DNA from 3 places in the Erwinia amylovora genome. Region 2 is predicted to be linked to each of the others. Evidence: predicted binding sites of a transcription regulator. Region 2 holds the regulator's gene; each other region holds the start of a gene.
The links. The regulator PurR, encoded in region 2, represses purine synthesis genes. The targets are predictions, from matches to a motif close to CANGCAAACGTTTGCNTG.
Positions count from the first base shown of each region.

Region 1: a site for PurR is predicted at 1,575-1,592, ahead of JGC47_RS12810 (nucleoside-specific channel-forming protein Tsx). Genes of this name have one in related genera too.
Region 3: a site for PurR is predicted at 2,175-2,192, ahead of tusA (sulfurtransferase TusA). Genes of this name have one in related genera too.

Region 1 covers NZ_CP066796.1:2,786,703-2,790,995, forward strand. The annotation lists gene flhA (flagellar biosynthesis protein FlhA) at 1-1,002, shown strand, start outside; gene JGC47_RS12805 (flagellar protein FlhE) at 999-1,421, shown strand; gene JGC47_RS12810 (nucleoside-specific channel-forming protein Tsx) at 1,866-2,732, shown strand; gene speG (spermidine N1-acetyltransferase) at 2,862-3,428, shown strand; gene JGC47_RS12820 (hypothetical protein) at 3,464-3,886, opposite strand; gene JGC47_RS12825 (DUF2002 family protein) at 4,072-4,293, opposite strand, start outside.
Region 2 covers NZ_CP066796.1:1,756,457-1,760,749, forward strand. The annotation lists gene punC (purine nucleoside transporter PunC) at 1-253, opposite strand, end outside; gene punR (DNA-binding transcriptional activator PunR) at 365-1,297, shown strand; gene purR (HTH-type transcriptional repressor PurR) at 1,294-2,319, opposite strand; gene JGC47_RS08205 (C40 family peptidase) at 2,722-3,558, opposite strand; gene JGC47_RS08210 (Grx4 family monothiol glutaredoxin) at 3,936-4,274, shown strand.
Region 3 covers NZ_CP066796.1:175,759-180,051, reverse strand. The annotation lists gene JGC47_RS00750 (zinc/cadmium/mercury/lead-transporting ATPase) at 1-1,833, shown strand, start outside; gene tusA (sulfurtransferase TusA) at 1,855-2,100, opposite strand; gene JGC47_RS00740 (7-cyano-7-deazaguanine/7-aminomethyl-7-deazaguanine transporter) at 2,538-3,203, shown strand; gene JGC47_RS00735 (DcrB family lipoprotein) at 3,346-3,900, shown strand; gene iolE (myo-inosose-2 dehydratase) at 3,951-4,293, opposite strand, start outside.

The sequences.
Region 1 (4,293 bases), 1.0 Mb from region 2:
GACGTGCTCGGGCTGGAAGTCGGCTACCGGCTGATCCCGATGGTCGATCAGGAACAGCAGGGCCAGCTGCTGACGCGCGTACGCGGCATCCGTAAAAAGTTTGCCCAGCAGATGGGCTTTTTGCCGCCGCCGGTGCATATACGCGATAACCTCGATCTCTCTCCCACCTCCTACAGCATCTTGCTGAAAGGCGTTGAGATCGGTCGCGGCGAAGTGATACCGGAACGCTTTATGGCGATCAACCCGGGTTGTGCGGAAGGTGACGTACCGGGCACCGCCTGCGTAGAACCGACCTTTGGCTTACCCGCCCTGTGGATCGATGAGGTACAGCGCGAGCTGGCACAAACGTTGGGCTATACCGTGGTCGATCCCAGTTCGGTGGTCGCTACCCATCTGAATCATCTGATCAGCATCCATACCGAAGAGCTGTTTGGTCGTCAGGAAGCGCAACAGCTGCTTGACCAGCTGACCAAACAGTCACCTAAGCTGGTAGAAGACCTGATACCAGGGGTGATCTCGCTGACCACGCTGCATAAGGTGCTGCAAAACCTGCTGGCCGAACGTATTGCCATCCGCGACATGCGCACCATCATCGACACGCTGGCCGAATTTGCCAGCGCGCAGAGCGATGCCGATGAATTAACCGCCCGCGTACGCGTGCGGCTGGCGCGCTCAATCACCCATCAGTGGTTTACCGCTGACGACGATATTCAGGTGATTGGGCTGGATTTGTCACTGGAACAGCTGCTGGTGCAGGCTACGCAAAGCGGCAGCGCCATTGAGCCAGGTATTGCGGAAAACCTGATGAAGCAGACTGGCCTGGCGCTACAACATCAGGAAGGCATTGGAGCCCCGCCGGTGCTGCTGGTTAATCCCTCTCTGCGCCTGATGCTGTCACGCTATTTGCGGCGCATCTTCCCGCAGCTGGTGGTGTTGTCAAGTCAGGAGATTAATAGCCAGCGAAATGTGCGCATGACCTGGATGATCGGGGGGCAGTCGTGAAAAGCGCGCTGCCTGCCCTGCTGTTGATGCTGCCGATTGCCGTGCACGCCAGCCACGGCGGCGCCTGGAGCAGTCAGAGCTTCGGTGGCGTTATTTCTCGCGGCCAGCAGGAGATCACCAGCCGTCCGCTGCAGCCTGGCGCGCCGCTCCCCGCTTCGGCAACGGCAGCGCGGGTGGCATGGCGTATCACCCCCGACAGCGCGCCACCGCCGGATCTTAAAATAACGTTATGCAGCCGGGGGCGCTGCATGGCGTTGCCCGCGCTGGCCGGTGAGCAAACCTTACCGTCGTCATTTCCCGCCGACGGCCCTTTTCGTTTTATTTATTCCACGGTGACGCGAGGCTCCCTGCAACCCGCACTCACCATCCTCAGTAATCAGCTGACCGTCAACTATCGTACCGGCGCGCTATTGCGATGACGGGCAAGGCCGGCGCGTCCATCGCGCAGCGGCTGGCTGTCAGTCGGCGATCCCGGCCTTTATCTATAAGAATACTTATTCACTGGTGCGTTTAGCGCGGATTCAAAACCCTGCTATCTGCAACAAAATCGGCAGGATTTGCTCATTCAATACCAGGCAATCGTTTACCCCGACGTTTAGATGCCTGAACAGCACGTTAGCGATAAAGTTCACTCTGCACTGATTAATTTGTGATAAAAATCACACTTTAACCAAATCGAAATGAAACACACTTTGACAAGTGTGAGTGATATCTATTTGCTAGAGCGCTGACGGCGGCACACTGCCGCAGAATTCATGCGGGTGTTTTTGCCTTCGCGATAACCACCCATTTCGCCTGTAGAAGCGGCAACCCGACCTGAACGATAGCTGCCAGACAGGTCACTGAGCATGTGAAAAGCACTAATGAAATATAAAATAATCATGGCCGGAGCGCTGGCCGCGCTTTCTTATACCCAATCCTCCGTCGCTGAAACCGGCAACGCCGAATACGTTTCAGACTGGTGGCATCAGAGCGTTAACGTGGTGGGCAGCTATCACACCCGCTTCGGACCCAGGCTGAATAACGATGTGTATCTCGAATATGAAGCCTTTGCGCATAAAGACGGGTTGGATTTTTACGGCTATATCGATGTGCCTAAATTCTTCGGCACCGGCAACGGTAATAACGTCGGCGCCTGGGATGACGGTTCCCCGTTCTTTATGGAGATTGAACCACGCTTCTCCATTGATAAACTGACCGGCACCCAGCTGGGCTTTGGCCCGTTTAAAGAGTGGTATTTCGCCAACAACTACGTCTACGACATGGGCGATAACAAGGCCAGCCGCCAGAATACCTGGTATATGGGGCTGGGCACCGACATCGACACACATTCTGATATGGGCTTGTCTTTGAACGTATACGCCAAATATCAGTGGGAGAACTATGGCGCAGCTAACGAAGACCGCTGGGACGGTTACCGCTTCAAGGTGAAATACTTTGTGCCGCTGACCACACTGTGGGGCGGCAATCTGAGCTATATCGGCTTTACCAACTTTGACTGGGGTTCGCAGCTTGGTGATAACGCCAGCCCGGCACGAACCAGCAATTCCATCGCCTCCAGCCATATTCTTTCTCTCGGCTACGATCGCTGGCACTACTCGTTTGTTGCGCGCTACTTCCACAACGGCGGACAGTGGAACGACGGCGTGGTGCAGAACTTCGGCGCCGGGGATTTCACCGTGAAATCAACCGGCTTTGGCTACTATCTGGTGGTTGGCTATAACTTCTGACAGCGAACCGGCCTGCGCCAGGGACGCCAACATGGCTAACAGCTCAACGCGCCGACCGGCGCGTTTTTTTTGCCGCCGGTAAAACGTTATACTTGCTGGGCAATACAGCATCTGCAAACAGGAAGAGTTATGTGTGCCAAATTTGTTGACCACGACGTTACGCTGCGCCCGCTGGAGCGGGAAGATCTGCGGTTTGTCCACCAGCTGGATAATAACGCCAGCGTGATGCGCTACTGGTTTGAAGAACCGTATGAGGCTTTTGTGGAGCTGTCAGATCTCTATGACAAGCACATTCATGACCAAAGCGAGCGGCGCTTTGTAGTGGAGCATGCCGGAAGCAATGCGGGGCTGGTGGAACTGGTGGAAATTAATCACGTCCACCGCCGGGCGGAGTTTCAGATTATTATCGCCCCCAGTCATCAGGGCAAAGGACTGGCCAGTCAGGCGGTTAAGATGGCAATGGATTATGGTTTCTCGGTGCTGAATCTCTACAAGCTTTACCTGATTGTCGATAAAGAGAACGAAAAGGCGATTCACATCTATCGCAAGCTGGGCTTTGAGGTGGAAGGCGAGTTAATCCACGAGTTCTTTATTAACGGTGAATACCGTAACACCATACGTATGTGCATCTTCCAGCCTCAGTTTCTTGAGCGTTTCAAACCCGCACAGGGCATGGTGCAACCTGCGGCACAGTAAGCAGGCCGGAAATCCGGCCTGCTCTGGTTTAATAACTAAGCCCCGCGAGCGCCGACAGGACTCATCACCACCTGCAGGCGCGGCGGCTCAATTTTGTACATCCCGCCATAGAACGGGTCAACCACCAGCCAGCCAGGGAACCCGAGCAGTGGAATATTGCCCAGCAAATACCACAGGTTTGCGCTCTCTTTCAACGGCAGCGTCTGCGGCACATAGCCGGCACGCTCCAGCATGACCAGGTACTTTTTCTTACCAAAATAGTCGCCGCTGGACTTTGCCAGCGTCACGGTTTTTGGCGTATAGCCTTCTGCCACCGCTTTACCGCTCTCGTCCTGCACCACAAATTTCACCCCGGGGGGCTGGGTTTGCAGCGTCACATCCTGCGTCTCGCTGGAGACGATGGTTGCACACCCCGTTAATATCCACGCCGCTATCAGCGCTGCGATCGCCCGTTTCATCATTATTCCTGCATATGTCCAGTATGCTGACAGTCTAAGCCTGACCGGGTAAGTTTTCATTATTTACCCACGCATGCCAGCGGGGGAACACAGTGATTAATTAGCGCGTTATTCAGCCATTAAAGGGGAAACATTCTGCATGCCGTGGACGCGCATGCCTGCCAGTTCATTTTCTGCCGGTGAGATTATCCAAACATGCGCTCCAGATAACGCTCCAGCGCCATGCGGGAACTGAAACCGTGGGGAATACCGTAATGGTCGTTTGCCTCACCAACCAGATACATCGGGAAGCGGACATAGTGATCGCATGTTTTTACCTCCGAGGCAGCGGTAGCGATGGCCTGGCTTCGCTCTTTAAGCGTCGGGTGGATAACCAACGCGGTACGACCGAGGCGCGCTTCACGGTT
Region 2 (4,293 bases):
CACAGCCGACAGCAAACAGACTCAGGCCCATCAACAGTACCGGCTTGCGCCCGATGCGGTCTGAAAGAGGTCCCCATACCAGTTGCGCGCAGGCAAATCCGGCAAGGAAAATACTCAGGCTGGCGCTGACAGCGCCAGCCTGAGTATTCAGATCTTGCTGCATCACACCAAATGCAGGCAGGTACATATCGGTAGCAAGGAAACCCAGCATGCTTAGCAGCGCCAGGTAAATCATAAAAACTGCAGAATACATGTTAATTAACTCTTATCAGCCCGTTTTAAGCTTGCGCAGTGTAATCGCGTGCAGGACAGTCTGTGAAACGCTAATATTCGTTGATTGGAATGAATTTTTTTGAAGGCAAATATGTGGTCAGAACATTCACTGGAAGTTATTGATGCCGTGGCCCGGACCGGAAGCTTCACCGCCGCTGCCGCAGAGCTGCACCGCGTCCCTTCTGCAATAAGCTATACGGTGCGTCAGCTTGAGGAATGGCTGGCCGTAAATCTGTTTGAAAGGCGGCATCGTGATGTGGTGCTGACCGACGCCGGACGGGTATTCAGCGAGGAAGGCAGGATTGTCATCAAAAAAATGCTAGCCACGCGCCGCCGCTGTCAACAGGTGGCAAACGGCTGGCGCGGGCAGCTCAATATCGCCGTCGATCGCATTGTACGCCCGTCGCGAACGCGGCAGCTGGTGGTGGATTTTTACCGCCACTTTCCTGACATGGAGCTGCATATCATGCCAGAAGTGTTTAACGGCGTTTGGGACGCGCTGGCAGACGGGCGGGTGGATGTGGCGATAGGTGCCACGCAGGCGATCCCGGTTGGCGGGCGTTTCGCTTTCCGTGATATGGGGAGCCTTAACTGGCGCTGCGTGGTTAATGCACAACACCCGTTAGTCAGTCGGCCCGGGCCACTGACTGAAGAGTGGATACGCGAGTGGCCTTCGTTGGTGCTGGAAGATACTTCACGCGCGTTACCCAAGCGCACGACATGGACGCTGGATAATCAGCGGCGGCTGGTCGTACCTGACTGGGAAAGCGCTTTTGATTGCTTGCGCGCGGGTTTATGCGTTGGCATGGTGCCGGGCCATTTCGCCCAGCCGTTGCTGCAGCGGAATGAACTGCGTGAGCTGGCGCTTAGCTCGCATTTTCCTGACAGCCCGTGCTGTCTGAGCTGGTCGGAACAAAGCGCCTCACCGGCGCTGAGCTGGCTGCTGGAATATCTTGGCAGCACGGAAACCCTGAGGGCCGAATGGCTTAGCGAGCAGCAGGACCCGGCACCGCTGCGTGATTAACGGCGGTAGTCCCGGTAAGGTCCATCCGCCACCGAACGTCGTTCGATCAGAGAAGGATAGACCTCAATGGTCTGCGACTCTTCACGTTTGCTGGTAATGCGATCAATTAACATATCAAATGCGGTTTCACCGAGGCGCTCTTTCGGTTGATGTACCGTGGTCAACGCCGGAGTAAAGTAACGGGCATTGCGCACGTTATCATAACCAATCACCGAGATGTCTTGCGGTACGCGCAGTCCCATTTCATCTGCTGCACAGATTGCGCCCATCGCCATAATGTCACCCCCGCAGAATACGGCAGTCGGACGCTGTTTCTGCGACAGGATCTGTTGCATGGCGAGATAACCGGATTCAGGTTCAAAATCACCCTGTACCAGCCACTCATCGCGCAGTGTGATCCCGGCCTCGCTCAGAGCTTTCACAAAGCCCGCATGGCGCCCGCCCCCGGTGTTGCGCTCCAACTGACCCGGGATGGCACCAATATCGCGGTGCCCGCGTTCAATCAGATAACGCCCCGCCAGATAGCCGCCATCAAAAGCGTTATCCAGTACCGTGTCGGTGAAGTCACCGCGCGACTTGCCCCAATCCATGACTACCATCGGGATATTGCGGTTATCTTCTAACATCGCAATCAGCGCGTCCGGGTATTCAGAGCACATCACCAGCAGCCCGTCGACACGTTTTTGCGCCATCATCGACAGGTAAGCCTGCTGCTTTTGTATGTTGTTATGAGCATTGCCCAGGATCAGGGTATAGCCTTGAGCAAAGCAGCGGCGCTCCACCGCCTCGATGATTTCAGCAAAATAAGGTGCTTCGCTTGAGGTTGCCAGCAGGCCAATGGTTTTGGTGTGGTTTACCTTCAGGCTACGAGCTACGGCGCTTGGAGAATAATGCAACTCTTTGATAGCTACCCAAACCGCTTCTCGCGTTTCTTCGGCGACAAAGCGTGTTTTGTTTATGACGTGCGACACGGTGGTGGTGGAAACACCCGCGCGCTTTGCCACATCCTTAATCGTTGCCATGAAAATCGTACTCCTGGTGTTATCAGTAACCTGCTGATAACTGGTTTGTTAATCGTTTGCCTTTACGCAAGCTTTTCCCGATTGGCCAGAATTATTGGGGGCTGTCTCAAAAGGTCGGGAAGGGGTCTTGCTTGTCCGTAAAAGGACGTGCAGTGCTGGCTTAGCCAGATTTTGGCGCCGTTGCGCAACGCAAAGCAGGAATTCTAACAAGGCTTAGCAAAGAAAACGAGATTTTTACCGTTAACGATAACAATAAATCCAGGCTGTTAAGGCAAAGTGCGGCAGGGACGAGAGTAAATAACTCACCGAAATTTAGGACTATTAGCCACGGCGGGTCAAACCATCAGGAGCCAGCAAAGAATTTTGTCTGACGGCGCGGCAGTTAATACCTTCAGCTAACCGTTAACGAACCGTCTTCGGAGTCATCACGCGGCGAGCGCCTACGTAATGTTCTTGCCAGAAATCATCACCCAACGCGCTAACCTGAATGTCTTTACCCGTTCGAGGTGACTGAATGAATTTACCGCCGCCGAGATAGACACCTACATGATCGGCACTACCTCTGCCGTTAATACGGAAGAATACCAGATCGCCTTTCTCAAGCCGGTCACGCCTGATCGGCGCGGCATCACGCAGGTGATACATCTCATTAGCGGTGCGAGGAATTTTGAATTTCACCAGATCTTTATAGGCATACCAGACAAGGCCACTACAGTCGAACCCGGTTTTAGGCGAGCTGCCACCCCACAGGTAAGGTTTGCCCAACTGACCCATCAGTTTACTCACTGCGGTTTCACGCGCTCTCTGATAACGAATGCGATGGGCATTACTGAGCTTCAGTGGGGCCGTCAGAACCGCCTTGCGATCTGCACGCTGGCTGCCATAACGTTTTTTTACGGTCTTTTTGATGCCGGACTGGTGGCTTAACGGCTTTTGCGCCGCGTTTATTTTTTTCGTTGGACGCTTAACAACGGTGGCCTTCTTTTTTAACTTTTGTTTTTGCAGCGGGCTAAGCTGTGCCAGTTCTGCGGGTTGTTTGGTTTTTTTTACCGGGGGTTCTTTATGTTTTTTGGTCGGGGAAGCTTTTACCGGACGTCGTTTGCGTCGTTCATCTTCACGTGCGATGCTCCGGTCAGCCTTGTGCCGATCGGCATTAACAGGCGCCTGTGGCGATGCGTGCGCCATATTGAAAAATAGTTGAGCAATGGCCAGCATGAAAAGCGTAATGAATGAACGCATCGTTTCCATTAACAATCTGTGCATTGCGGCAGGCAGCAACGCGAAGGTAAATAGTGAATTCTGCGCGCAGGCAGAAGGATATTTGGATTCTAAACTAACTCGAGACCAAAGGGTAAGGTCTTTTTTGTTACAATAATACAATCGGGATGTATAGATTAACAAATATAATCAGTTCATTAATTCAGTGCTTTACCTCAACTGTGTTTCAACGGATGCAGCAAAGCTCATGAGAAAATGTTATTTTGTTATCATCTTCTGACCGCAAAGCGGGTTAAAACCCAGATGTACTGAAATTGTCGTTTTAACGTCAGGTCAGAATAGCTACAATATTGGCTGGCTACAGCTATACACGAAGTATCGTATTGAGGAAGGCATTTATGAGTACTGTAGAAAAAATTCAGCGCCAGATCGCAGAAAACCCAATCCTGTTATATATGAAAGGCTCGCCGAAGCTGCCGAGCTGCGGTTTTTCTGCCCAGGCCGTACAGGCGCTTTCTGCCTGTGGCGAGCGTTTTGCGTATGTGGACATTCTGCAAAACCCGGACATTCGTGCTGAAATGCCAAAATTTGCTAACTGGCCAACGTTCCCGCAGCTGTGGGTTGACGGCGAGCTGGTCGGCGGTTGCGATATCATCATTGAAATGTATCAGCGTGGTGAACTGCAGCAGTTGATCAAAGAAACCGCCCAGAAATACCCAACTGACGCCGCAGAATGATGGCCGTGGCTGGCGTCTG
Region 3 (4,293 bases), 1.6 Mb from region 2:
CAGGAAAACCGCAGCGCGATAGTGCTGGCATTGCTGATGGCGGCCAGCTGGCTGCTCGGTATTATCCATCCTGGCGCCGGGACTTTCGCCTTTACCGTCACCACGCTGGTTGGCGTCTGGCCGGTTGCGCGCAGCGCCCTGCGCCTGATGCGCAGCGGCTCACCGTTCAGCATCGAAACCCTGATGAGCATTGCCGCCATTGGCGCCCTGTTTATCGGCGCTACCGCCGAAGCGGCGATGGTGCTGCTGCTGTTTACGTTCGGTGAACGGCTGGAGTCATTTGCCGCCGGTCGCGCGCGCAAAGGGGTGACGGCGCTGATGGCGCTGAAACCCGACCAGGCGCTACGTATTCGTTGCGGACAGCGTGAAAACGTTGCGGTAAGCGACCTGCGACCTGGTGACGTCATTGAGGTCGCCGCCGGCGGGCGTCTGCCTGCCGATGCGAAGTTGCTCAGTCCGTTTGCCAGCTTTGATGAAAGCGCCATGACCGGGGAATCTGTTCCGGTTGAGCGCCAGCAGGATGAAACTATCGCCGCCGGCAGCATGAGCATTGACCGCCTGGTCCAGCTGGAGGTTATGTCGGAACCGGGTCACAGCGCCATTGACCGCATCCTGCATCTGATTGAAGAAGCCGGGGAACGGCGCTCGCCAATCGAGCGTTTCCTCGATCGTTTTAGCCGCATTTATACCCCGATCGTCATGGTGTTGGCGCTGGCCGTGGCACTGCTGCCGCCGCTGCTGCTGGCGGAAGCCTGGCAACCGTGGATTTACAAGGGGCTAACGCTGCTGCTGATTGGCTGCCCGTGTGCACTGGTCATCTCCACTCCGGCGGCGGTGACCTCGGCACTGGCTGCCGCCGCCCGACGTGGTGCGCTGATCAAGGGCGGGGCAGCGCTGGAAAGCCTCGGCAATGTGCGCACGATCGCCTTCGATAAAACCGGCACCCTTACCGAGGGTAAACCACAGCTCACCGCCATCGTTACGCTGAATGGCAGCGATGAATCACACCTGCTGGCTACCGCCGCCGCCATTGAACAGGGTTCATCGCACCCTTTAGCGCGGGCTATCGTGGCGGCAGCCAATGCGCGTCAGCTGGCGATCCCAGCGGCGAGCGATCAGCGTGCTATGCCGGGAAGCGGCATACAGGCAATGGTAAGTGGCCGCTTACTGTCTGTAAGTTCACCGTCACAAATGGCTAAAGAACTACCATCTCTGCAGAGTAAAGCGGTTGAAGCGCTGGAAAATGGCGGCAATACCGTGGTGATACTGCACGAAGGTCAGCAGGCGCTGGCCGCCTTTGCCCTGCGTGATACGCTGCGCGCCGATGCCCGAAACGCGCTGGCAGAATTGCAGGCGCTGGGTATTCAGGCGGTGATGCTGACCGGGGACAATCCGCGCGCTGCGGCAGCCATTGCCGCCAGGCTGGGCATTGATTATCGTGCCAGCCTGTTGCCGGAAGATAAGGTCAACGCCATCACCAGGCTGCAGCAGCAGCAGACGGTGGCGATGGTGGGCGACGGGATTAACGATGCGCCAGCGATGAAAGCCGCCACTATTGGTATTGCGATGGGCAGCGGCAGCGATATCGCGCTGGAAACAGCCGATGCGGCACTGCCTCATAACCGCCTTGCCGGGCTGGCAACGATGATCCGCCTGTCGCGCGCCGCCCACGCCAATATTCGTCAGAACATTGCGCTGGCGCTGGGGTTAAAAGCCCTGTTTCTTGTCACCACGCTGCTGGGAATGACCGGATTGTGGCTGGCCGTGCTGGCAGATACTGGTGCCACGGCGTTAGTGACGGCTAACGCCCTGCGCTTACTCAGTAAGAAATAACCGGGCAGGCTCGATGAAAGGCTACAGGCCTTTTTTTATCAGATACTGATATGGCAGAACGTCGACGGCCTGAGCCACCAGCCTGTGTTCCATAAAGCGGCAAAAGCCGGGAATATCACGCGTGGTGGCCGGGTCGTCGGCGATAATCAGCAGGGTTTCGCCATCCTGCATATGTCGCACGGTTTTGCGCACCATCATAACCGGTTCCGGGCAGCGCAGCCCTTGGGTATCAAGGGTTTGGTCGGGGTTGGCAAACAGGTTGCTCATAGGGTTCTCAATAAGGCAGTAACGGACTTTGCACTATTTTAATCTCAGGCGAGGCAGGCGCAAGAGTTCAATATCACGATAACGTTTGCGCTAAAATCAAGCGTTGCATTGGCAGGCCAACACGGTAATATGCCGCAAAAGTACACATATCCACCGGATTTCGCGTTGCGGCAAGGCGGCAACTGAGCGGATCCCCGGGAGCTTACATCGGTAAGTGACCGGGGTTCGTGAGGGCAGCCAGCGCGGCTGCGGCGTGAAAGATGAAGGATGCATGTCCAAAAGATTTCGCGTCGCGGCAAGGCGGCAACTGAGCGGATCCCCGGGAGCTTACATCAGTAAGTGACCGGGGTTCGTGAGGGCAGCCAACGCGGCTGCGGCGTGAAAGATGAAGGACAGGACTGGGTTCCCTCACCCCATAACATACAAAAAGGCTCAATATGCTCGCATTCAGTTCTCGTCAGCGCCTGCACGCGCTGGTTTGGCTTTCTTTGTTTCATCTGCTGATCATCCTTTCCAGTAACTACCTGGTGCAGCTGCCGGTGACTATTTTTGGTCTGCATACCACATGGGGCGCATTCAGCTTCCCGTTTATCTTTCTGGCGACCGACCTGACGGTGCGCATTTTCGGTGCGCAGCTGGCAAGACGCATTATTCTGGCGGTGATGGTGCCGGCGCTGTTTGTCTCGTACGTGGTTTCTGCGCTGTTTTATCAGGGCGAATGGCAAGGCTTTGCGGCACTTGAGCAGATGAACCTGTTTGTTGCCCGCATCGCCTGCGCCAGCTTTATGGCCTATGCGCTCGGCCAGGTGCTGGATATCCAGGTCTTTAACCGCCTGCGCCAGAAAGCGGCATGGTGGATAGCACCCGCTGCGGCGATGTTCCTCGGCAATATTAGCGATACGCTGGCCTTCTTCTTTATCGCATTCTATCAAAGCAGCGATCCGTTTATGGCTACGCACTGGGTTGAAATTGCGTTGGTGGATTACAGCTTTAAGGTTCTGATCTGTATGCTGTTCTTCCTGCCGGCTTACGGCCTGCTGCTGAATGCGACGTTGAAGCAATTAACAGAGAAATCTAATCGTCCCCAGATGAATTTCGGCTAGTCTGATCCTGTTGATGCCTGAAGCATCAAAACCGATGGCTTCAGGTAATGATATTGTCACCACCAGCGGGTTGCTTTTACATAGCGAATACGTTTGTATCTATACCTTAGCGACATGCAACCAATTTATAAAAGGGACTATAATGCGTAACTTATTGAAATATGCTGGAATTGCGGTACTGGTGGCGGGCCTTGCAGCCTGCGATGGCAAAAATGACAAAGCCGCTGCCAGCCAGGAGGCCAGCAGCAGCCAGTCGGCGCAGAACGTCACGCTGATGGGCGGCAAACTGGGCTTTGCGTTACCACCAGGGATGAGTGATAAGAGCGGCAAACTCGGCACCCAGGCCAATAACAAACACGTTTATGCCGATGAGTCCGATCAGAAAGCGATCATTGTCATCGAGGGCGGCAGCACCAGTGAAGGGCTGGATACCCTGGCAGAACGGCTTGAAGCGCAGCAGCGTAGCCGCGATCCGCAGCTACAGGTGGTGACCAACAAAACCATCGGCGTAAACAATCTTCAGCTGCAGCAGCTGGACAGCGTGATCTCTGCCAACAATCAGTCTTCATGGTCTTCCGTAGTATTAGGCAAAATCGACGGCAAACTAATGACTCTGCAAATCACCCTGCCAGCCGATAACCAGCAACAGGCGCAGATTGAAGCAGAAAGCATTATTAACTCCATCACGCTGAAATAGCCTGACAGCCGTCGCCTTTATCTTAAGTTAAGGCCGCTTTTTGCATATAACTACAAACCGGCGTGTTGACGGATAAACCGGCGTGCTTTTAGCGCATATTCAAACGGGTTTGCCAGCGCCGGATCCTGCTCTGCTTCCACCACCATCCAGCCGCGGTAGCCACCATCGTCGAGGATTTTGAAGACCGGATCGAAATCAATCACGCCGTCGCCCGGCACGGTGAAGGTGCCTCTCTTAACGCCATCCAGAAATGACATCCGCTGCGCCTTTACGTCTGCCACCACCTCGTCACGCACATCTTTCAGATGTATATGATTAATGCGTGCAAGGTGCTGTTTCAGCATCGCCAACATGTCTTGCTGCGAGCCTTCCGAGTAGTATGCATGCCCGGTA